Regions from separate parts of the Paenarthrobacter sp. TYUT067 genome, predicted to be linked through region 4. Evidence: riboswitches for the same ligand, from Rfam matches in the RefSeq annotation. Region 4 holds a riboswitch; each other region holds the start of a gene.

Evidence for each region. A riboswitch is a leader RNA that binds a small molecule or an ion and turns the genes downstream of it on or off. The one in region 4 is predicted to bind cyclic di-AMP.
Region 1: linked by a shared signal. The riboswitch ahead of MOD31_RS00660 (hypothetical protein) and the one ahead of MOD31_RS15220 (M23 family metallopeptidase) in region 4 are both predicted to bind cyclic di-AMP.
Region 2: linked by a shared signal. The riboswitch ahead of MOD31_RS20595 (hypothetical protein) and the one ahead of MOD31_RS15220 (M23 family metallopeptidase) in region 4 are both predicted to bind cyclic di-AMP.
Region 3: linked by a shared signal. The riboswitch ahead of MOD31_RS11155 (M23 family metallopeptidase) and the one ahead of MOD31_RS15220 (M23 family metallopeptidase) in region 4 are both predicted to bind cyclic di-AMP.

What each region holds. Positions count from the first base shown of each region.
Region 1 covers NZ_JAMOIT010000001.1:151,154-157,015, reverse strand. The annotation lists gene MOD31_RS00670 (aminotransferase class V-fold PLP-dependent enzyme) at 1-303, shown strand, start outside; gene MOD31_RS00665 (glycosyltransferase) at 319-1,155, opposite strand; gene MOD31_RS00660 (hypothetical protein) at 1,367-2,230, opposite strand; cyclic di-AMP (ydaO/yuaA leader) riboswitch at 2,236-2,416, opposite strand; gene MOD31_RS00655 (HAMP domain-containing sensor histidine kinase) at 2,491-4,038, opposite strand; gene MOD31_RS00650 (response regulator transcription factor) at 4,042-4,782, opposite strand; gene MOD31_RS00645 (winged helix-turn-helix domain-containing protein) at 5,407-5,862, shown strand, end outside.
Region 2 covers NZ_JAMOIT010000030.1:6,870-12,731, reverse strand. The annotation lists gene MOD31_RS20610 (alpha/beta fold hydrolase) at 1-274, shown strand, start outside; gene MOD31_RS20605 (DUF6480 family protein) at 388-666, shown strand; gene MOD31_RS20600 (ATP-dependent DNA ligase) at 748-1,818, opposite strand; cyclic di-AMP (ydaO/yuaA leader) riboswitch at 2,058-2,206, shown strand; gene MOD31_RS20595 (hypothetical protein) at 2,209-3,540, shown strand; gene MOD31_RS20590 (CdaR family transcriptional regulator) at 3,785-4,999, opposite strand; gene ald (alanine dehydrogenase) at 5,209-5,862, shown strand, end outside.
Region 3 covers NZ_JAMOIT010000010.1:147,336-153,197, reverse strand. The annotation lists gene MOD31_RS11170 (cytochrome c oxidase assembly protein) at 1-437, shown strand, start outside; gene MOD31_RS11165 (cytochrome c biogenesis protein ResB) at 434-2,065, shown strand; gene MOD31_RS11160 (SURF1 family protein) at 2,078-2,911, shown strand; cyclic di-AMP (ydaO/yuaA leader) riboswitch at 3,195-3,368, shown strand; gene MOD31_RS11155 (M23 family metallopeptidase) at 3,448-4,209, shown strand; gene MOD31_RS11150 (vitamin K epoxide reductase family protein) at 4,231-4,902, opposite strand; gene MOD31_RS11145 (TlpA disulfide reductase family protein) at 4,944-5,555, opposite strand; gene MOD31_RS11140 (cytochrome c biogenesis CcdA family protein) at 5,602-5,862, opposite strand, start outside.
Region 4 covers NZ_JAMOIT010000016.1:91,912-97,773, reverse strand. The annotation lists gene MOD31_RS15235 (MFS transporter) at 1-957, shown strand, start outside; gene serC (phosphoserine transaminase) at 1,039-2,169, opposite strand; gene MOD31_RS15225 (metal-dependent transcriptional regulator) at 2,463-3,158, shown strand; cyclic di-AMP (ydaO/yuaA leader) riboswitch at 3,340-3,581, shown strand; gene MOD31_RS15220 (M23 family metallopeptidase) at 3,586-4,422, shown strand; cyclic di-AMP (ydaO/yuaA leader) riboswitch at 4,561-4,729, shown strand; gene MOD31_RS15215 (C40 family peptidase) at 4,734-5,477, shown strand; gene MOD31_RS15210 (NlpC/P60 family protein) at 5,577-5,862, shown strand, end outside.

The DNA.
Region 1 (5,862 bases), on a different contig from region 4:
ATGGTGGACCGTCTTGCGGCAAATGCCCGTGCTTTGGCTGAAGGACTATCCGCGATCCCGGGAGTGGAAGTGCTTAACGACGTCGTGTTCACGCAGGTCTCCGTGAGTTTCGGCAGTGACGATCGCACGCACCGCATCACCCAGCGGCTCATGGCCGAGGGCGGGGTGTGGATGTCCGGTTCGTCATGGCGAGGACGTGAGATCCTGCGGATCTCTGTGAGCAACTGGACCACGGACGCTGGTGATGTGGCCGCGTCCATCGCGGCCGTACGGGGCGCGGTGGAGGCCGAACCGGAGGCGTAGCGCTCTTCGGAAAGTTCAGTGCCGGTGAGGGCCCCGGCCCAGTTCGGCGCGAAGCCCGGCGATGGGAATTGTCCCGCGGCGCAGTTTGCGGGTCAGCCCCGCCAACCCTTTGAGGTCGGTCAAAAGGGTACGTACGACGTCGACACTTGCGTCGGGATTGTCGCTCCAGTCCACCGGCACCTCATGAATGCGCAGAGCGGAGCGGTCAGCGATGATCAGCAGTTCGGTGTCGAAAAACCATGCTTCATCGCGGGTGTAGGGGAGCAGCTGGCGGGCGACGTCGGCACGAATGGCTTTGAACCCGCACTCAGCATCGGAGAAGCGCGCTCCCGTCAGGACGCGCAACAGAAAATTGTAGGCGCGTGCAATGACGTCACCGTGGTGGCTGAATGTCCCGTGCGAAGCCTTTGCCAGACGCGTGCCGACAGCGAGGTCTGAGTGGCCCGACATCAGCGGGGCCAGAAGAGGAGCCACGGCCGAAAGGTCGAAGGACAGGTCCAGGTCTATATAGGCAAGCAGCGGTGACGCGGAGGACAACCAGATCTTACGGAGGGAGTTTCCGCGGCCCCTTCGATCAAGACGGACCACCATAAGCTCGGGGAATTCCCTCGCCAGGCGTTCGGCGATCCGCAGGGTGCCGTCCGTGCTGGCGTTGTCCACCACAGTGATCCGGAAGGTGTGCGGAAGAGTGTCTGCAAGGTGCCCGTGTAGCCTGCGAACGTCTTCTTCCAGGCGGACTTCCTGGTTGAACACGGGTATGGCGATGTCCAGGACGGGAGCCAGCGCGGGTGTGCTGGCGGGAGGGCCTTGCACCGTCCTATGCAGTGCTGGCCGGGGAGCTGTGAGCGTCATATGTCCAGCATGCAACGGCCGATTATGTGGGCTTTAGGCGTATGCTGTGACCGCGCTGTGAACCACGGGTGGCGCCTGTGAACCATGGGCAGCGCCTGTGAACCACGGGTGGCGCCTGTAAAACAGCAAAAGCCGCACCCGTTCCCGCCATCCGCTCCAGTGGGTACTGGGGCGGACGGCGGGAACGGGCGCGGCAATGAAGCGGTCTGGCTTAGTACCAGTTATTGGCCAAGTGGAAGCCCAGAGCGGCGGACGGGGATCCGTAGCGCTCCTTGATGTAGTTCAGGCCCCACTTGATCTGGGTCTGGTAGTTGGTCTGCCAGTCAGCACCAGCGGAGGCCATCTTGCCGGCCGGGAGGGACTGGACAATGCCATACGCGCCGCTGGAAGCGTTGGTGGCAGTGGTCCTCCAGTTGGATTCCTTCTCCCACAGGGTGTTCAGCGCGGTCATCTCAGCTGCGCTCCAGCCGTAGTTGCCCAGGATGCTGGCGGCGTAGGCCTTGGCAGCGGCGGGGTCGTCCACGGCTTTCGGGGTGGCAGCGGCAGCTGCAGCTTCCGCAGCGGCGGCGGCAGCAGCGGCGTCGGCGGCTTGCTTGGCTGCAGCGTCAGCGGCAGCCTTCTCAGCTGCGGCTTGGGCGGCAGCGGCGTCGGCGGCTTGCTTGGCTGCAGCGTCAGCGGCAGCCTTCTCAGCAGCGGCCTGGTCAGCGGCAGCCTTGTCGGCAGCGGCCTTCTCAGCAGCTGCCTTGTCCGCGGCAGCCCGGTCAGCTGCGCCCTTGGCGGCGGCAGCATCCAAGGAAGCGGAGATTTCAGCTGACTTGTTGGCGCTGACCTGGGCAGCAGCCTGGGTCCCGGCAACGCGGCTCGCCTCAGGGAGAGTCAACGCGGCGTTTGCGGCGGTTCCGAGCGATGCAACACCCAGTGCGGCTGCAACAACGCCGGCTACGACTGACATGCGGTGGCCGGACTTACCCTGGCGGGCAGCGTTCTTGAGGACGGACTGCGACTTGGTGAGCGGTGCGTTGTGTTCGTCGCGGTGACGCGCAGAAGGGCGCGTCTGATCGTTAAATTCAGACATGTTGTGTGACCTCTCAGCGCCTGCGGAGTTAGCTGTCGGGTTCGGATGAGGTCATCCGGCCGCGCGTCACGCTGCGGCTTCACCCCTAGGGCGGCACATTGCCAGGCCCGGAGACTGTGGGTCCCCCGTCTCTGCCTCAAAGAAGAACGGACTCCGGGAAGTGGCAGAGCTCGGCGCATCCCGGATGTGGGTCCTTGGGGAAACCCACCCTTTCGACGGTACAGGAGGTTTCTTCAGAAGTCACATTTAGGTAACAGAGATCACGACGCCGGTGAGTCGCCTTGCCGGCGTGCCTGACCTTCTCCGGTGCTTACCGTGGGAAGTCGCAGCGCGAACTCAGTGCGCCCGGGCCTGGACGTCACCTCCACGGTGCCACCATGGGCGGCAACAATCGAATCCACAATGGAAAGGCCCAGTCCCGAGGTGCCTTCAGAACCCGATCTCGCGGCATCAGCGCGGGCAAAACGGGAGAAGATCCGGCCTTGGAAATCGACCGGAATGCCCGGGCCGTTGTCCGTCACTGTGACCACTGCGCTGCCATCAGCGGAGAGCATGACGCCTGTCACCACGGTGGTGCCGGGATCGGTATGTTTGCGCGCGTTGGACAGCAGGTTGGCAAGCACCTGGTGCAATTGCGTTACATCGCCGCGGACTGTCACAGGTTCATCGGGGAGCTGGAGGTGCCAGATGTGATCCGGCGCCATGACCTTCTCATCACTGACGGTTTCGATCACCAACTGGGTCAGGTCAACGTCCTCGACTTTCACGGGCTGCCCCTCGTCCAGGCGCGCCAGCAGCAGCAGGTCCTCAACCAGCGTGGTCATGCGCTCCGATTGGCTTTGGACCCTTGCCAGCGACTTGCGGCCATCGTCGGTGAAGGTCTCGGTCATCCTCAGCAACTCCGTGTAGCCTCGGATCGCGGTGAGCGGTGTGCGGAGTTCGTGTGAGGCATCAGCGACGAACTGACGCACCTTGGTTTCGCTTTCCTGCCGTGCTTCCAACGCACTGGCGACGTTCTCCAGCATCTGGTTCAGAGCATGGCCAACGCTTCCAACTTCCGTTCCGGGATGAGCGGCCGACGGCGGTACGCGCACCGCAAGTGCCACCTCACCGGCGTCGAGGGGGAGGCGCGAAACCTTGGTGGCAACCTCGGAGAGCTGCTCAAGCGGCCGCATGGTCCGCCGGATGATCACTGTTCCGGCGAGGCCGATCAGTACCAATCCGCCCAACGAAACCAACACCATGGTCCACACCAGCGAGGCCTCGGCGCTTTGCTTGTCCGCCAAGGGCAGTCCCGTCACGATCACATCACCGTAGGTGTCCACTGCCACCAGCCGGTAGTCACCATTGGACAGGGACCGATCCACCGGGACGTTGTCCTTGGGGAGCGACAACAGGACCTGCTCATCGGCTGCGGAGAGTGAAACGCGGTTGCCTTGGGCGTCGATGAGCCCCGAACTCCTCACGGTTGAGCCGTCGATCCTCGCGTTGAGCGTTCCCGCGGCCTGTCCGCGCGCTTCCAGCGGGTCAGGCCTTCCGGAGGGGTTGGTGGGAAAGTTCGACGGCGGCCTGCCGAAGTCGGTCGCGCGGCTGGACGCCTGCTCCAATTGCCTATCGAGCTGCCTGTTGAAGACCATGTCCATGGACGCGTAGCTGACAATGCCCACTGCTCCGCAGATGGCCACCAGGAGCGCCATGGCCACCAGGACCAGGCGTGTCCGCAGGTGCCAGGTGGACGGGTTCAGCCAGCTGCGCTGTGGATTTCCGGGAATACGGGAGCTTTTGGCCACTCCTGACAGTGTGCTCAACGCCTAGTCCGCTGGCTTGATGACGTACCCGGCGCCACGGATGGTGTGGATCATGGGCGGATGGTTGGCTTCGATCTTCTTGCGTAGGTAGGAGATGTAGAGTTCCACGATGTTGGCCTGGCCACCGAAGTCGTAGTCCCACACCCGGTCCAGAATCTGGGCCTTGCTGACCACCCGTTTGGGGTTTTCCATGAGGTAGCGCAAAAGTTCAAACTGGGTGGCTGTGAGCGGGATGTCCTCGCCGGCCCGGGTGACTTCGCGGGTGTCCACGTTCAGCGTGAGATCTCCCACCACAAGCTCGGAAGTGTCCATGGCCGCCACCCCGGAACGCTGGACCAGACGGTGGAGGCGTAGGAGGACCTCTTCCATGCTGAAGGGCTTGGTGACGTAGTCGTCCCCTCCGGCGGCGAGCCCAACGATCCGATCCTGCACGGCGTCCTTGGCGGTGAGGAACAGTGCGGGAACTTCCGGGGCGAAGGTGCGGATGCGATTGAGGACCTCCACGCCGTCGAAGCCGGGCAGCATGACGTCCAGGACCAGCACGTCAGGGCGAAAGTCCTTGGCCAGTTTTACGGCCCCGGGCCCGTCCCCGGCCACTGCCACGGACCAGCCCGCCATTCGAAGTCCCATGCTCATGAGCTCGGCGAGGCTGGGTTCATCGTCCACCACAAGGGCGCGGATGGGGGAGCCGTCCGGATGGGAGAGTTGGGGAAGGTTGTTGGTCATGGAGTGCGAGGAGGCCATGGGACAACTCTCCGTTCTGCTGGTTAGCCAGCGCTTTGCCGGTCCTGTGAGGACGCTGTGAACCCAACACTAGCGAGAGAGCTGTTTCTACAGCTTGTAGCAGATTTTTTCGGGAAATTTGTTGAACCGCCATTTAGTGTGGTTGGACAACAACTGTTTCAGATCGTGAGATTCCGCCGCATGCCCGTTCGTGGGAACCGAAGCATCATTCTGGCCCGATTCACCGAAGAAAATTCACTCGATGGCGAATATTCCCGGCTGTGGTCGAATGAAATGCCATTCATTTATAGGCCCGGCTGAATTGTGATTTGCGGCACAATAGACCTCAACGTCTCAAAATGTGGACGGTTCGACGCTTTGTTACTTGCGTGTTGCCATTGTTACGTTGCACACTTCCAATGTGAACAAGAACTCAACAGCACCTGCAGCCGCAGCAACCTGGCCCAGCGAACCCGCTGGCCATGATGACCGCTGTTGTCGAATGCAAGCCTAACTTTCCACCCCAAGAAGTTTCAGGCATTCGCCCCCTAGCCCAGCGTTGGGCGCCCCTCCCCAAACTCATTGCGGGGACAATCAGCATTCGAAGCCGCGATGACGGCTATTCACTTTTGAGGTAAGCACTCCATGTCAGTTGCATCTGGATACGTCCACATCTCCGTCCGTAACGCCAACAAGGCAGCGTCAAACGCAGGCCTTCGCCCCGGCTTCGGCAGCCGACCCGGCTACTCTCCGGCTCCCCAGGGCGCAGGTCAGCAGGCCCCCGGCTATGTGCCCCAGGGCTACAACCCCAACTCCTACGGCCAGTTGCGCGCAGTCCCCACGGCAGAGCCGGCACCCATGACTGCACCCACTCCTGTGATTGCCCAGTCGGACAAACTCCGCCCCGTCGCCAACGACAACGTGGCCCGCGGATTTGTCCTGTACATGGGTATTGACGAAGAAACTGCTGCCGCTGCAGGAACATCCATCGCCAAGCTCGCCCAGGAAATCCGGGCCTACGCCCAGTCCCTCGTGACCGGCGCGGAAAGCTATGCCGCCGTCGCAGTGGCCCCCGCCGGGGCACCCGGGTCAGCCCTCGAC
Region 2 (5,862 bases), on a different contig from region 4:
CTGCGGCCCGCGCTGGTACCTCACCGAGCTGCCGGTGATGATGAAATACCCCACGGAGAAAAGGCTGGCCGGCATCCAGGTACCGTTGCTGGTCCTGCGCGGTAGCCGCGACCAGGTGGCGGGCCCGGATTGGTCACTGCGGTTGTCCAGGACAGTGGTACAGGGTCGCTTGGTGGAGATTCCGGGCGTCGGGCACGTGGCGCAGCACATGCGTCCCAAGGCTGTGGCGGATGCCATCCGGAGCTTCGTCACCGCTACCACTCCGCACCGCTAAACACTGACGCACGACGCCGGCACCTGGACTGGGTGCCGCTTGTCGGGTAGCCGCGTCCCGGCTAGGCTGACGGAGCAAGCGCATTAGTAAGTTTGCTTATGAAAGGGCTGATCGTGACTGACAAAGACTCAACTGAAGAGACCCAGGGCTTCGGCGCCACCGGCGCCACAGGACCCTTCGCCACAGGATCCTATGACACGACCTCCGATGCCGACAGCATCCACGAAGATCCCGATATGCGCCAGGACGAGGACGAGGATCCCGCAGCCTCCGCCAACCCGGACCCCCTGGACGGCAACGTCACAGGGTTGGAGCCCGGCGGTGGAGTTCCTCCGGGAGAAACCCCGCCGGCCGAAGGCAGCATGAGCAGCGACCAAGGCCACCACGAGTAACTCCGCTGCAAGCCTCGCTGTTACGTTGCTAACCCGCTGTTTCGTTGCTGGCCAGCGACGTAACAGCGGGTTGGCAACGTTCTAGGCGTTCGGTAGCTTCAGGATCGCCCCGAGATCGTACTCAGCGGGCTCTTCCAGCTGCGCGTACGTGCAGCTCCCGGGGGTCCTGTCCGGCCGCCACCTGCGGAACTGCGTGGTGTGCCGAAACCTGTCCCCCTCCATGTAGTCGTACTTCACTTCGATCACGAGCTCGGGGCGCAGGGGCACGAAGGAGAAGTCCTTGCCCCCGCTCCAGCGGCTTTGGGCGCCCGGCATGCGTGAACCCCCGGCAGCCTCGTCCTGCCTGGCCCATTCGCCCCACGGGTGTTGGTCGAGTTCAATCTGATACGGCTCAAGATCAGCCACCAAGGCCTCGCGCTTGGCCATGGGAAACGATGCCACTACTCCCACGTGATGCAGCCGGCCGGTGTCATCGTGCAGGCCAAGCAGCATGGAGCCCACTACTTTCGCGGTCTTGTGCCAGCGGAACCCAGCCACCACGCAATCGGCCGTGCGCTCGTGTTTGGTCTTGAACATCACCCGCTTGTTCGGGAGGTACGCCCCATCCAGTGGTTTGGACAGCACACCATCCAGGCCCGCGCCCTCCAGTTGTACGAACCACTCCTGTGCCCGTTCCAGATCAGTCACCGCAGGAGTCACATACACAGGCGGCTCGGCCTCGGCGAGCGCACGTTCCAAGATGGCCCGGCGCTCGGAGAACGGCTTGTCCATGAGGTTCTGATCGCCTAGCGCGAGGATGTCGAACGCAATCATGGACGCCGGGGTCTTCTCAGCAAGCATACGGACGCGGCTGTCGGCGGGGTGGATCCGCTGCTGGAGCACCTCGAATTCGAGCCGGCCACCCTCGATCAGGACGATTTCGCCGTCAATCACGCATTTGTCCGGCAGGTTCTTCCTGAGGGCATCCACCACCTCGGGGAAGTAGCGGGTCATGGGCTTCTCGTTGCGGCTGCCCAGGACGATCTCGTCGCCGTCCTTGAAGACGATGGTCCGGAAGCCGTCCCATTTGGGCTCATAGTGCCCAACATCGGGGATGGTCGGAACGGATTTGGCGAGCATGGGCGAGACGGGTGGCATCACAGGCAGGTCCATAGACAATGTCTACCCGCCGGTGCGCGCCGAAGCTAGTGTTGGCCAGGGATATCTTGGTCGAGCGGCCCAGCGAGTGCCGCCCAGCACCGGCCCCGAAGCCTAAGCGCTAGAAGCCTACCGCTTAGGCTGAACTACCGCCCGTTACATTAATGTGACTTTACTTTCCGGCTCATGTACCGTCGTAGGGCGACCCATATCTCCGCTGGGCCGCTTCCGGATTGACGCCGAGCTCTGCCGCAATCCGGGATCCGCCAGACCCGCGGCAGAGACGGGGGACCCAGGTTCCCGGGCTTGTTACCCACAAGCCCTTGGGGTGAAGCCGCCTTGCGCGGCCGGACGGCCTCGTCCGAACCCGACAGCTAACCTCGAAGGCGTTGAGAGGCAACCACCATGTCCCCAACCATGGATCAGCCGCGCCGCGCCCAGACTGAAGGCGAGCGCACCAAGCCAACCGGACGCCGTCGGGCCCAACCCAGCGGATTCCTTGACAACGCGCCGGCAGATTCCGCCGCCGTCAGCGGAACGTCAAGCACGACGCCGGAATCCGCCACTGCGGCCATGCCCGCCGGGGTGAAACCCACCACGCGTGCGGAAATCCGTGCAGCCGAGCGCGAGCGTGCTGCCCGGGCCGTACTCGCGCCCGAGGAATCGGCGGCAGCTCCGAAGTCCACCACACCGGGACCTCCTACCGCAGCCATCCCCATCGTTCCGCCGGCCAGCCAGGAACCCGATTCACGGGAATCCAGTAGCCAGGAACCCGCCACCACGGCTATTCCAGTGGTGCAGCCTGCAACGCCGGAACCCGCAACTGCGGCCATTCCTGTAGTCACTGCCCGCGATGAGTCCGCGCGCACGCCGGAACCCACGGAGTCCCCGCGCGGCAAGTCTCCAGCTCAGGTGGCCGCAGCCGCTACAGCCTCGGCATCATTGGCTAGCCGCCGGGACGTTCGAAAGCCGGCCGCTGCGCCCACCACCAAGTCCGGTTTTGGCGCCACATCCTCGTTCGGCCGCGAACCGTTCAGCCGTGAACCACAGGCCGCCCTGCGCAAGGCAGCTTCGGTCAAACACATGAGCCAGCGCATGGCCGTGGTGGCGGGGGCCCTTGGCCTCGTGCTGACAGCCGGCGCTTTGGGGCCAGCCCTTGAACTTCCGTTCTTCGGCCAGGAAACCCCGTCGCAGGAAGCCAGCGGGGGCGAAGGCCGCACCTCGGGTTCGGCATCCCCCGGGCCCAAGGCTTCCTACACCACGGCGTCATCACCTTCGGCCTCCACGCCATCCACAGCATCAGGGGCAACGGCTTCCTCCGAGGCCGGCCAGCCCGCGACGATCGCGGAGGCACCCGGGGCGGTGTCGCCGTCGTCGACTCCCACCCCACAGGTTTCGCTCGCGGACCCGGTATGGGTTCCGTCAGCGGGCTCGTCCGCAGTCCCGGCAGTTCCTGGCGCCACCAGCCCGGCACCCACCCAGCCGGCCCCCGCGCCGAGCGATGTGCCGCCCTCGGACACCATCACTACACCGCCTGCGCCGACGCCAACGGGCACTCCCACACCGACCCCGACTCCCACAGGAACTGCGACTCCCACACCGACTCCAACGCCGACGGATACTGCAACGCCGACGTCCAAGCCGAAACCGGGCAAGCCGACCGCTGCCTCAGCACCGCAGCCCAGTGAATCGGCACTTCAGGACATCCTCGATGCCGCCCAGAAGGTATTCGGTTGAGCACCCGCGTGCCCCGTACGTCCACCCATGCGGGGTGGCATAGCCGGTACTGCAGCAGCAGCCGGACCGCCACGTTTCGTCGGCGGATGGGGCGCTGGAGCTGCCAGCGTTTGCGGCGCTCGTAAGGCAACACCGCATACTTCGTACTTACAAGAGGAGGCAGGCACCCGGCCCGGGTACCTGCCTCCTCTTGTTTGTGTTACCGCTGATTGTGTCACCGCGTTGGCGCCTTTAACCCGTCGCCTCAGATCCGTGGCCGTACTGCCCAGCGCCGCGCCTTCAGTGCAGCATGCAATTCGAGCCGGATCGCGCCACTTAATGGATCAGCACCGATGAGCTGACGGATCCGCCCGAGCCGGTTGTAAATGCTGCTCCTGTGGAGGTGAAGTTTGGCGGCGACATCCTGAACTGAGCCGTCGTTGTCATAGAGCAATTCAAGGACGGGCAGGAGTTCGCCGTTTTTGTCGTGGTCCTCGAGTGCCCTGAAATGCACAGATCCCGTGTCATCCCAACCGCCCGGTGCTACCAAACGATCGAACAGCTGGTACACGCCAACAGTTCGGCTGTCCACGAGCTCACCCAAAGGGAGGTCTACTGCGGCCGCTTGGGCAGCAACCTTCGCTTGCCGGTACGCACCGGACAGCTGCCGGATAACTTGGAATGGTTCGCTGATCCCCAGGATTACCCTGTCCACTTTGCGGCCTGCGCGTTTGGCGAGCTCCAGTTGATAGTGCACCAAAACCTGGGCATGGTCCGCCCGGCCGCCCGACTCGCGGAACAACACAACGGAATGCGTCTCCGTTCCGGCGCTGAACAACGCGGCGTTCACGCCGATGGTGGACTGCAGCGCGGCAGATCGATGCGTCAGGGTAGCTGCAATGGGATCGACGTCGGACCTCGCGCCATCGGGGTCGAGGATAGTCACCAGCTGCCACGGACCGCGGCCTTGGATTTCCTTCCAACCCGCGACGGCGGCCACAGCGTTGGATTCGCCGCCGCAGGCTGACAGAAACTCCTGTTCACGCCGTCGCCGGAACTCCGATTCAGCCGTGTTGGAATCAAGGAGCAAGCCCGCCAGCAGGTCCAGCTCGTCCCGCACGCCTGGCAGTTCGGCGAGTATCGCCGTCGCGCTCTGTTCCTCAAGGTCAAGCTGCACCCACAAGTACCCCACGCGGAAACCGCGCACCAGCAAGGGGACACAGACGCGGCCCAACATGCCCAGTTCGTCGTTGGCTGGAACCACCACGGGTCGCACCGCCGTGGCAATGCCGTGAGCAAGCTGCCATGCGCTGACGTCGCTGGGTACCCGCTTGCTCAGGAGGAAGTTCACGCGGACGCGGTCGGCGTGGGACTGGTTGGAGCTGTAGGCGAGGAGAACGCCGTCGAGGTCTTCCAGGGAGAGCCCGCGGCCCAGCTTCAGAGCCACCCGTTCAACGATCTGTTCCACGTCCTGCTGCATCGGAAAAGCGTACCAACAGCAGGCGACACTTGACGCTTCAGTGCTCGACAAATGTCGAGCTTGCTTGGCAAAGATCCTTATATCCACAGGGTTTTCCTGTGCGGGCTGCTCCGACTCCATGTCGCCTGCCTCACAGCCGGATTTATTCTGGAATCACAGCCCGCAACACATTTTTCGGCCGAAGAGGCCGCTAACGATGGAGCCCACAGATGATCATCGGTGTCCCCAAAGAAATCAAGAACAACGAGTTCCGCGTAGCCATCACGGCTGCCGGCGTCCACGAGTTCCGCACCCACGGACACTCCGTTCTGGTTGAGCGCGGCGCAGGCCTCGGCTCGGGCATCACCGACGAGGAATACTCGATCGCCGGCGCAGAAATCGTCAACGAAGCCGACGATGTCTGGGCCCGCGCAGACATGGTCATGAAGGTCAAAGAACCCATCGCGGCCGAGTACCACCGCTTCCGCAAGGGCCTCATCCTCTTCACCTACCTCCACCTCGCCGCAGAGCCCGAGCTCACCGCCGAGCTCATCAACTCCGGCGTCACGGCCATCGCCTATGAAACCGTTCAGGAGGGCCGCACGCTTCCGCTGCTCGCCCCGATGTCCGAGGTCGCAGGTCGCCTGTCCGTAGTGGTCGGCGCTTCCTCCCTCATGGCTCCGGCCGGTGGCAAGGGTGTCCTCCTGGGCGGCGTACCGGGTGTGCGCCCGGCCAAGGTTGTTGTCCTCGGCGCCGGCGTTGCGGGAACCAACGCCGCAGCCATGGCGCTGGGCCTCGGTGCTGATGTCACCATCATGGACATCAACATCAACCGGCTGCGCGAACTCGACGCCCTCTACCAGGGCCGCCTGAAGACCGTTGCC
Region 3 (5,862 bases), on a different contig from region 4:
ACGTCGGGCTGGAATTGTTGTTCCTTGCCGCGGGCATCCTGTTCACGGTTCCGCTGATTTCCGCTGATCCGCTGCCGAGCAGGCAGACGCACTTCGGCCGGCTGCTGGACATCTTTGCCGAGATGCCGCTGCATGCCTTTTTCGGCGTCGTGATCATGATGGCCACAGCGCCGATGGTGAAGTTCTTCGCTGCACCGCCGGAAAGCTGGAAAGTGGATCCGATGCAGGACCAGGGCCTCGCCGGCGGGCTGGCCTGGTCGTACGGGGAGCTGCCGGGGGTGCTGCTGTTGATGTTTATCCTGGTGCGCTGGCAGCGGGACGAGGCCCGCGGCTGGGCCAAATCCGAACGCAAGGCGGCGGTAGTGGGGGACCCGGACCTGGACGCCTACAACGAATACCTGCGTCAGCTGGCGAACCGTCCGGTGCGCCGGCGATGAGAACACCAGGCACCCCACATTCCGCGCCCGCAGACCAGGCTCCGGCGCCCGTGCTGCCCGCGTTGGGACCCGGTGGCATGCTGCGCTGGGCCTGGCGGCAGCTGACCAGCATGCGGACGGCCCTGTTCCTGCTGCTCCTGCTCGCAGTGGGCGCCGTGCCGGGCTCGTTGTTCCCGCAACGCTCGGCCAATCCCGCACTCGTTACCCGCTATATCAAGGACAACCCCGGGTATGGGCCGGTCCTGGATGCGCTGCAGATGTTCGATGTCTACTCCTCGGTGTGGTTCTCCGCGATCTATCTGATGCTGTTCATTTCGCTGGCCGGCTGCGTCACGCCACGTGCTGCCGCGCACTACAAGGCCATGCGGTCCCGGCCGCCGCGTACCCCCAAGCGCCTTTCGCGCCTGCCGGAGTACGGCACCCTGGTGCTGCCCGCCGACGCCGGAATCCCTGCCGCTGCCGCCATTGCGGACGCCGCGGAAGTGCTCAGGAAACGCCGCTACCGGGTGGAAGTCAGGGACGCGGACGGAACGCGGCCGTCTCTGGGTGCCGAGCGCGGCTTCGTGAAGGAAGCCGGCAACCTGGTGTTCCACACCGCGCTGATCGGTGTGCTGGTCTGCGTGGCCGTCGGCGGCATGTTCGGCTACCGCGGACAGAAAATTCTCATCGAAGGCGGCACCTTCGTCAACACCCTGGTCAGCTATGACGCCTTCACCCCGGGAACCAACTTCAACACCGCCTGGCTGGATCCGTTCGCCGTCACTCTCGAGACATTCGAAGTCCGTTTCGACAGGGAATCATCCCGGCAGTTCGGCCAGCCGATCGATTTCACCGCAAAGCTGACCACCAAAGACGGAACGGAGTCCCCGGCACGGGAACAGATCCTGAAAGTCAACGAACCGGTCTACTTCGGTGAAACCGGGGTGTTCCTCGTCGGCAACGGCTACGCCCCGGTCGTCACGGTAAAGGACGGCACCGGGAAAACCGCGTTCAGCGGTCCCGTGGTGTCCATCCCCAACGACGGGGTGTACACCTCCTCGGTGGTGCTCAAGGTCCCGGACGCGGCACCGTCCCAGCTGGGCTTTGTCGGGTTCTTTTTGCCTTCGGCCATCAAGAACGACCAGGGTGTGTCCTACAGCTTCGATCCTGATCCCCTGAACCCGCAGCTGAACCTGAATTCATACTACGGAGACCTTGGACTGGACACCGGAGCCCCGCAAAACGTCTATGTCCTGGACGTGGCCAAGCTGACCCAACTCAACGGCCGGGACCTGCCCGCCGGGGGCATCACACTCGCACCCGGTGGCACGTACACGCTGCCCGACGGCAAGGGAAGCATCAGCTTCGACGGGCTGAAACGCTACATCGGAGTGGATGTGCGCAGCACCCCCGCCCAAGGTGGGGTCCTGGCGTTTTCCCTGCTGGCCGTGACAGGCCTGATGGTCTCGTTGTACGTGAACCGGCGCCGGGTCTGGGTCCGCGCCGGCACCCACGAGGACGGCAGGACGATGGTCGAGTACGGCCTCCTGGCCCGAGGAGAAGACCACCGCCTGGCCGCCGAGGCCACTGCCATCCGCGCCCTGTTGGCACGGCGGTGGCAGCTTCGGGAGGAAAAGAGTGGCGTATAGATTATTGCTGTCGTGGCGTTGGGTGGGGTGGCTGCTGCTGGCCGCACTTTCGCCGCCGCATGCATAGGCCTGGGAAACTGGCAGATGGACCGTCGGAACCAGACAGTGGCAGAGATCCGCAGGGTCCAGGAGAACTACGACAAACCCCCCGCGCCGTTTCAGGACGCCCGCCCCTACTTCGAGGTCGCCAACCCCGACGCGAAGTGGACAACCGTTGCAGTGTCCGGCCGGTACCTTGTCCAGGACCAGAGAATCGTCAGGAACCGGCCCAATAACTCCGTTGCCGGATATGAGGTAGTGGTTCCGTTCCGGCTTGCTTCCGGTGAAACGATCGTGATCAACCGGGGGTGGCTGCCGATCGGCAACCTTCGGCCCGGATACCCCGATGCCGTGCCGGCCCCGCCACCGGGCGAGATCTCCGCGGTGGTGCGCATCAAACCCTCCGAACCCGATCTTGGCCGGGACGCTCCCGAGGGACAACTGGCCAGCATCGACCTGCCCTACTTCGCGAGCCAGCTGGGCTATCCCTTGATGACAGGCAGTTACGGGGTGATGGCCTCGGAGTCCCCGCAGCCCGCCGTAGTTCCCCAGCAACTTGCCCAACCGGCCGTCAAGGAAGGATCAAACCTGTCCTACGCCATGCAGTGGATCACCTTCGGGGTTCTGGCGTTCGTCGGCTTCGGATACATGGCACGTCAACAGGCCCGCATCCACCGTGAGGAGCGTGAAATCCCGGACGAATCCGCGGAGACAGCAAGCACCCTCCAGCACCCCCGTCATCCCTCCGCGCCCAAGCGTTCCCGCGCCGAGGAAGAAGACGCCCTGCTGGACTCGATGGGACTGTGACTCTGGCGCAGGCCGGCGGATACCCGCGCAGCGCGGGCATGGACAATCCCCACGGACGGACATCACGGCGCGCGGGAACCATCCTGCACTGGGCCTCGTTGAGCCTTTGGCTGCACATCTGAAGAGACGCTCAGCAATTGCGTACCGGCCACCGGATAGCGTCCGCGCTTGCACGACACGCGAAGGTACTGTCACGAAATTGTAACGATGATGCTTTGCGGCTACTATTAATTCAGGTTTTTCTGTACTGAGACCCTTGATGCCCCATGCTGAACCCCGCCGGGGGCATCAAACGACTATCCCTTTTTGACGGCGGGGGTGGAGGACCCAGGATCGGCAGTAAGCCTGCCTTGGGGTGAAGCCGTGATGTCGGTGGCCTGAAAGCCGCCGGGCACGGCCGGGCTTTTTCCTTGGCCCGAACCCGACAGCTAACTTCGCAGGCGAACCGAAAGGATCGATCCCCCTTGCCTTCTGTATCCCCCCATGGCCGCCGCCGAAAGCCAACCTCAGGATTGGTGCCCCGCACGGCCCTCCCGATGATGTCCCCCACGACCGGTCGCCACCGACCCCTGCCAGGCGCAGGGGCGCGGGCGCGCCGCCGCAAACAGGTCACCGCAGCCGCCACGCTGGGCGTCGCCGCGCTGTTGACCGCAGCGCTCACCGCCGCCCATGCCGGCACGGCCCCCACCGGCACGGCCCCTGCCGTGCAGGCATCGGAAACCGTCGCTGCCGGCGCGCCCGTCCAAGCCCCCGTCGGGGCTTCGATCAGTTATGAACGGCCGGCTGTCACCACCGAGCAGGCACCGTTGCCGGTACCCGCCAAGACCCCCCTAGCTGCTGCCGGCGCGGCGACGACCCCGGCGGCCTCCCCGGTCCCCGCTGCGGCTGCTCCTGCGCAACCTGTCTCAGCAGCCCGGCTCGGGGCGCCCTTGGCCGGCATGTCGGTCACCTCGCCGTTCGGTATCCGCACCAGCCCGATCTCAGGCACTGGGGAGCTGCACACCGGCCTTGACCTCGTGGCAGCCTGCCAGACCGCGGTGTTCGCCGCCGGAGCCGGGACCGTCGTGGAGGCCGGATGGTCCCCCTATGGTGGCGGGAACAGGATTGTGGTGGACCACGGCAACGGCCTGAAGAGCACCTACAATCACCTGGCCTCCATCGAAACCTCCGTGGGCGCGACCGTGTCCGCCGGCCAGCGGCTGGCCGCGGCCGGAACCACCGGCAACTCCACCGGATGCCATCTGCACTTCGAGGTACTTCTTAACGGACAGACCGTGAATCCGCAGGGATGGATGTAAGCCCCGACTGGTTGTCGACCGTCAGAGTCCTGATGTGCCCAGGAAGACGTGGCTAAAGGCGAAGAAGATGGTTGCGGTAACGGCCACGTAGAGCAGCGCGGTAATGATCCAGCCGAACTCACCGACAACGCGGGCCGTTCCGGCGGGTACTTTGATGACTCCATGGGTGATGTTCCGGGCCGTGACCCAGACGAACAGGGGAATCATTGCCGCCCAGACGATCATGCAGAAGGGGCAGAGGATGTGGATTGAGTACAGGGCCTGGGACCACAGCCAGACGACGAAGCCAAACCCAAGCGTGACACCGGCCTGCAGTCCGGCCCAGTACCAGCGGGCGAACGTTGCACCGGAAAGCAGGGCCATGCCCGTGGTGATGATGACGGCGAACGCCACGATCCCGATGAACATGTTGGGGAATCCGAAAACGGAACTCTGCCAGGTCTGCATGACCTGACCGCAGGAAATCCAGGGATTGACGTCGCAGACGGTTTTGTAGCCGGGGTCTTTGAGTACCTCGAGTTTCTCCAGGACCAGGGCGCCGGAGGCGAGCCAGCCGATGACGCCGGTGATGACCAAGAGCCACCCGAACGGCTTGTTGCGGGTCATGCGGGGAATATCCAACCCCGCAGCAGCTGAAGCAACCCCACGATCGGAGGGTTTCACGTTCGCGGAGGGTTTTGCGGTGCTGGTCATGGCAGAAGTCCTTTTAGGTGGTCTGGCGGCGGGCTTGGTAATCATGATCCCGCAGCTGCGGTAGTGATCAGTGCCTTCAAAGTGCCTTTTTGGGAGATCCCCAGGATCCGGGCACTGACGCGGCCTTGAGTGTCCAGCACCAGGGTGGTGGGGACTGCACGGGGCGGGACGTACTCGGTCATGGCCAGCAGGATGCCGCCGTTGCTGTCATCGAAGCTGGGGTAGTCGACCTTGAAGGTCCGTTCGAAGGCTTCGGCCGTGGCTGCGTCGTCGCGGACGTTGACGCCGTAGAACAAGATGCCTTGGTCTTTGAATTCCGTGTGCAGGGCGGCCAGGTCCGGGGCCTCCGCCCGGCACGGAGCGCAGGCCGCGTACCAGAAATTGAGGACCACGACTTTGCCTGCCCAGTCCCGGGCAGCAACTTTTTGCCCGTCAAACAGCCGGCCTTCCAAGGCGACCGCGGCCCCGCGTGATCCGGGTGGGTATTCGTTGACCGACCCGTCCCCGGCGATGTAGTTCTTGTCATCGCCGGCCTTGGCCTGCTGGGCCAGATCGTCCGGGGCTGCGCAGCCGGTGAGGGCAAGTACTGCCGCGCCCAAGCCCAGGATGGTGCGGCGTCCGGGGCGCCGCCGTGGCTCTGGTTGGTTGATCATGTTCTCGGTCCTTGCTTGATTGTGTCTGCGTGCGGGGTCTTGGTGGCTAGACGGGCATCAGGAACGTCCCTGCCAGGTTCTGCAGCTGGTAGATCCATTGCACCCACACCCCGGTTACCATCAGGACCCCCAGGATGATGAGCATGACGGCGCCGCCGGTGTTGACGGCCCGAATGTGCTTGCGGACCACCGATAGGACCTTCGAGACCCAGTTCAAGCCCAGAGCGACAAGGACGAAGGGGATGCCGAGTCCCAGGCAGTAGATGAAGGCCAGCAGTGCCCCGCGCCAGGCGCTGCCGGCGGTGAC
Region 4 (5,862 bases):
GTCACTGCCGTGGACGCCCCCGTCCGCCAGACTTTCGTCTCCGAACTCGTCACCGACGATTACCTGCCCAACGCGGTTGCGCTCAACAGCGCCTCCTTCAACGTGGCGCGGATGATCGGCCCCGCTGTTTCCGGTGTTCTGACGGTGGTGGTGGGCCCCGGCTGGGTGTTCCTCATCAACACGGTGTCTTTCGTTGCCATGCTGTGGGCACTGAAACTTATTCCTGCGTCCTCACTCCGCAGTCAACCCCGGGCAGCCGCGGGCAAGGGGCGGATCAGGGAGGGATTGCAGTATGTCAGGAACAGGCCCGACATCCAGGTGGTCCTGGTGGCGATCTTCATCGTGGGCACGTTCGGGCTCAATTTCCCCCTGTTTATCGCAGCCATGGTGGGCACCCAATTCGGCATGGATGCGGGTGCCTTTGGGGCCTTGAACTCGGTCATGGCCATTGGCTCGGTGACCGGTGCGCTGTTGGCCGCCCGGCGAGGCAGGCCGCGCCTCAGGTTGATCTTCGGGGCCGCCGGCGGGTTCGGACTTGCCAGCGCCCTGGCCGCATTGGCACCCAACGCCGTGCTGTTCGGGCTCGCCCTGATTCCGTGCGGACTCTTCGCCCTGACCCTTATCACCAGCGCCAACGGCTACGTTCAATCCACCACGGAAGCCGTGATGCGCGGGCGGGTCATGTCCCTCTACATGGCCATCTTCATGGGCGGCACCCCCATCGGGGCACCGCTGGTGGGGTTGGTGGCCAACGTCGGTGGCCCACGGTGGGCCGTGGGCGTCGCCGCGGTTGCCGGCGTCAGCACCGCCGTCGTGGGTTTGCTGTGGATCATCCGTGCGAAACAACTGCGGCTCCGTTTTGACCGCCGGGCCCGCGGACTGCGGCACTTCCGGGTGGAGTCGCTGCTTGCCCCTCCGGATACGGACGACGACGGCGCAAGCAGGCAGGGCGGGTAGCGCACCTTAAATGGCGGCGGCTTAAATGGCAGCGGCGCCGTACGGGAGCTACCCGCACGACGCCGGCCAAAGCCCGTGGTGCTACTTCTTCAGTTCTCCCACCACGTAGTCGATGCTGGCGAGCAGCGCGGAAACGTCGTCCGGCTCGATGGCGACGAAGGTGGCGATGCGGAGCTGGTTGCGGCCGAGCTTACGGTACGGTTCGGTGTCCACCACGCCGTTGGCGCGCAGGACCTTGGCGATGGCCGCGGCGTCAATGGAGTCGTCAAAGTCGATGGTGGCGATGACGTTGGAGCGGTCCTCGGCGTTTGCGACGAAAGGCGTGGCGTACTCGGAGGCCTCAGCCCAGGAGTAGATGCGGTTGGCAGAATCTGCCGTGCGCTTGCTGGCGAAGTCCAGGCCGCCGTTGCTGTTGAGCCACTGCACCTGTGCGTCCAGGGTCACCAGGGTGGAGAGCGACGGGGTGTTGTAGGTCTGGTTCAGCTTGGAGTTATCAATGGCCGTCTGCAGGTCCAGGAAGTCCGGGATCCAGCGGTCGCTGGCCTTGATGCGTGCAGCACGCTCCAGGGCTGCGGGGGAGAAGAGGCCCAGCCAGAGGCCGCCGTCGGAGGCGAAGTTCTTTTGCGGGGCGAAGTAGTAGACGTCCGATTCGGCAACGTCAACGTCCAGCCCGCCGGCCGCCGAGGTGGCATCCACCAGGACGAGGGAGCCTTCATCAGCACCCTGGACGCGTTTGACGGGCGCAGCCACGCCCGTTGACGTTTCATTCTGGGGCCAAGCGTAGACGTCAACGCCGGCTTCGGCCTGTGCCACCGGGCGGGTTCCGGGTTCGGCCTTGATGATGGAGGAAGCATCGAGGAAGGGTGCCTTGTTGGTGGCGGCAGCGAACTTGGAACCGAACTCACCGAAGGACAAGTGCTGTGCCTTCTTCTCCACCAGGCCAAACGCCGCCACATCCCAGAACGCCGTTGAGCCGCCTACGCCGAGGACAACCTCGTAACCTTCCGGAGCGCGGAAGAACTGGCTGAGTCCTTCACGGACCGAACCCACCAGGTTCTTGACCGGAGCCTGGCGGTGGGAGGTACCCAGGATGGTGGACGATGCTGCAGACAACGCCTCGATCTGTTCCGGGCGAACCTTGGACGGTCCAGCGCCGAAGCGTCCGTCCTTGGGCAGAAGGTCGGCGGGAATGGTGATGCTGTTGTCGCTCACGTGGCGCTCCAATGGGTGTCGGCTAGAGATGGGAGGTGGCATGGGGCATCAACTGCCCCTTCGACACCCCAATTCTGCCTGACACGGCCCGGCCTCAGGAACCTGCCACCGTCATAGTCCGCCACGTGGAATGCGGTCCCACCGAATGCGACCGGAATTATCCAGAGTAATTCCAAATAAGCTAGGCTGGGGGTTGGCGTTCAGGGGGCGGCGGTGCACACCGTCCGCCCTTGCCAGGGACGCGGTACGGTGGAGATTACGCAAGGAACTGCGTTCGAGGAGAGCTGAGCTGGATGACGGATCTGATCGATACCACTGAGATGTATCTTCGGACCATTTTGGAGCTTGAAGAAGAAAACATTGTGGCCCTGCGGGCCCGCATCGCCGAGCGCCTGCGGCACTCCGGCCCCACTGTTTCCCAGACCATCGGACGCATGGAGCGCGATGGCCTGGTGATTGTGTCCAACGACCGCCACCTGGAACTGACGGAAGCGGGCCGGAAGCGCGCCACCGAAGTCATGCGCAAGCACCGCCTCGCGGAGCGCCTGCTGGCCGACGTCATTGGGCTCGATTGGGCCTACGTCCATGATGAAGCGTGCCGCTGGGAGCACGTCATGAGCGAGCGTGTGGAGCGTCGGCTCTACGAGCTCTTGGAACACCCCACGGAGTCTCCCTACGGCAACCCCATCCCCGGACTTGAAGCGCTTGGCGGCCTTGCCAGCCAGCCCTTCCCTCGGCTGGATGTCAACCTTCTCCAGGCAATGGACGGATATGCCGCCGCTACCCGCGTGGTGGTCAGCCGCCTCGCGGAGCCCATCCAGGTTGAGCCGGAGCTCCTGACCCAATTGGACGAAGGCGGAATCCGTCCCGGCGCAAGTGTCTCGCTGGAGCGCGTCGGCGAGTACATCTCCGTCCGTGTTCCGGGCATCGAAGGCGCTTTGGAGCTGCCGCCCGAGGTGGCCGCGCACGTCTTCGTATCCCTCAACTGAGTGTCGCCGGCAGCGCCGTGTCAAACCTCACTTCTGTCACTTTTTAGCGTGCGTGACCTGCGGTTTTCCGAAAATAGTGATAAGGGCTTCTCGCTCTGAGCCCGATCCTGTTGATAACGAATTTATTACCGAAGGCCTTAATCCCCTATAGTTATTTACTAGCGCTGATACCAAAGCGTTACCTGATCCGGAGCCGAGCTCTGCCAGCGGATCAGGTGTGTCACCCACCACTGGCAGAGGCGGGGGAACCACAAGCGGCTGTCTAAAGAAGCAGCCTTGGGGTGAAGTCCGCAGCAGAAGTGCCCACGTATACAAGTCCCTCTTGGGATACCTGTGTGCCGTGAGCGCCTCGCGCGGACCGGGTCTTTGTACTCTCTGACCCGAATCCGACAGCTAACTTCGCAGGCTTTTGAGAGAGGAACAGAGTTTGACATCGCAGAACGTCAGGGGTCGCCGCCGCGCGTCCGGCCCCGCTGCTGAGCTGCGGCCAGCCACCGTCGTCACGGAGATCCGGCCCCGCGCCACCGAGCGTCAAGTGCGCCGCCGTAAGAGCCCCCTGCGCCAGGTTGCCGACTTCGCCGCTGCCAGCGGCGTCGGGCAGAAGGCCGGTGTTGCGCTTGCCGCCACCGGGCTTGCCCTGACTGTCGGCCTGCCGGCCACCAGCCCGGTCATGGCCACCTCGGAATCGGGCCAGACCGAGTCCGCCCTCGCCGTCGCAGCCCCCGCGGGCAGCCAGCCCGAGGTTTCCGCGGCAGCGTCGGCAAAGATCGACTTCAGCCGAGCCGCAGTCGCCACTGCCGCTGACCCCGATGGGAAGTTGAAGCAACTGCTCAGCGCCCAGTCGGCCGGAAGCATCCAGCGCGCATCATCCGTTGGCACCATGGCCAGCCCCCTTGACACACTTACCACGGCATCGCCCTTCGGCTACCGTGTCAGCCCCCTCACGGGCGGCGCCGGCGACTTCCACCGGGGCCAGGACTTCGTTGCCCAGTGCGGCACCGCTGTCCACGCAGCAGCAACCGGCAAGGTCACTTTCGCCGGATGGCACGAATATGGCGGAGGCAACCGTGTGGTTATCGACCACGGCAACGGCCTCGAGACCACGTACAACCACCTGTCGTCCTTCACCGTCCAGGTGGGACAAACCGTCAACCGTGGCGATACCGTCGCGCTGAGCGGCACCACGGGCGCTTCAACCGGCTGCCACCTCCACTTCGAGGTTCAGGTCAACGGTGAAGTCGTAGACCCCATGGGCTGGCTCTAACCAATCTGATGGTCGCCTCTCGCATGTGCGGGACACCCCGTGACCTGAATGTGACATTTGCGTTCAACTGTTGTAGCGTACAGAGCGCATCGGCTTTTTAGGGGGCCGGTGCACTTGAGTGGATTGCCTAGCTCTGCCACCTCTCAAGGTCCGTTCGCATAAATCGTCTGGCAGGGGCGGGGGAACCACTTCTGGTCTTCGTGAGAAGGCCTTGGGGTTAAGTCGCAAAACTTCCTTGGAAGCGGCGCGGCCGGATGACTCCCATCCGAATCCGACAGCTCACCTCGCAGGCATTGGGAGAGGCTACCTACGTGTCATCACGCACTACCCCTGCGCGCCATCGCGCCCAAACGGTTCGCACGAACCCGTTGAACACGCTTTCCAAGGCTGTATCCACCAACGCCGGAACCATGAGCCGTCAGGCCATCGTTCTGGCCGCAGCCTCAGGCCTCGTCCTCACCGTCGGATTGCCCGCACAGGCAGCCGACGCCGATGTTTCCAAGACTGAAGCCTCCAGCACCCAGCAGCTGGTTGTAACGGCAGTGGTTACCGCAGAGCCAACAGCCACCGTTTCCTTCGAGAGCCCCACCGTGGCCACCAAGGAAGCCCCCAAGGTAGTCCAGCGCGCAGCGCAGGTTACCGAACGAGCAACGGCCACCACGGACGAAGCCCCTGAAGCCGTGACGGCTAAGTCCTCCGAGGCCAAGGACCCGGCTGCCAGCGCAGCTGCTTCCGGCCTTGCTGCTATTGCCTACACCGGCATCGGCTCCCCGTACGTTTGGGGCGGAACAACACCTAACGGCTGGGACTGCTCCGGCTTCACCCAGTGGGTCTACGCCCAGGCAGGCATCAGCATCCCGCGCGTGAACGCCTGGACGGCTATGACGCCCACCAGCACTCCTTCTCCCGGCGACCTCGTCATGCAGAACGGCGGAGCCCATGTGGGCATCTACGTCGGCAATGGCATGATGATCAGCGCTTTGAACCCCGGCCAGGGAACGCTGCTGCACTCCGTAGCGTCCACCGGCACCTCCTCGTTCTACACCCTCCGCTAGAAACAACCCGGTTCGGGGTGGGCCGGCATGCCCGCAATGCCGGTCCTACCCGCTACCCGTGTGCACCCCAACGGCGCTCGGATACGAAAAGAGAAAATCATGACCAGTGCAAACAAGCTTGCACGGCACCGCGCTGAGGCCCCCAAGACCAGCTCGCTTGCCGTCATTGCCAAGGCTGTCAGCTCCAACGCCGGTGGCGTTGGCCGCCAGGCAGCAGTGATCGCCGCAGCTTCAGGCCTGGTCCTGACCAGCGGCATCGCGGCCAACGCAGCCGAGACCAACGTTGATCGTGAGTCGACCTCCACGTCCACATTGGACGTCCAGTCCGTAGTGCAGGCCACCATCGCGGCCGACTCCACTGTGGCTATCTCTTACGAGCGTCCCG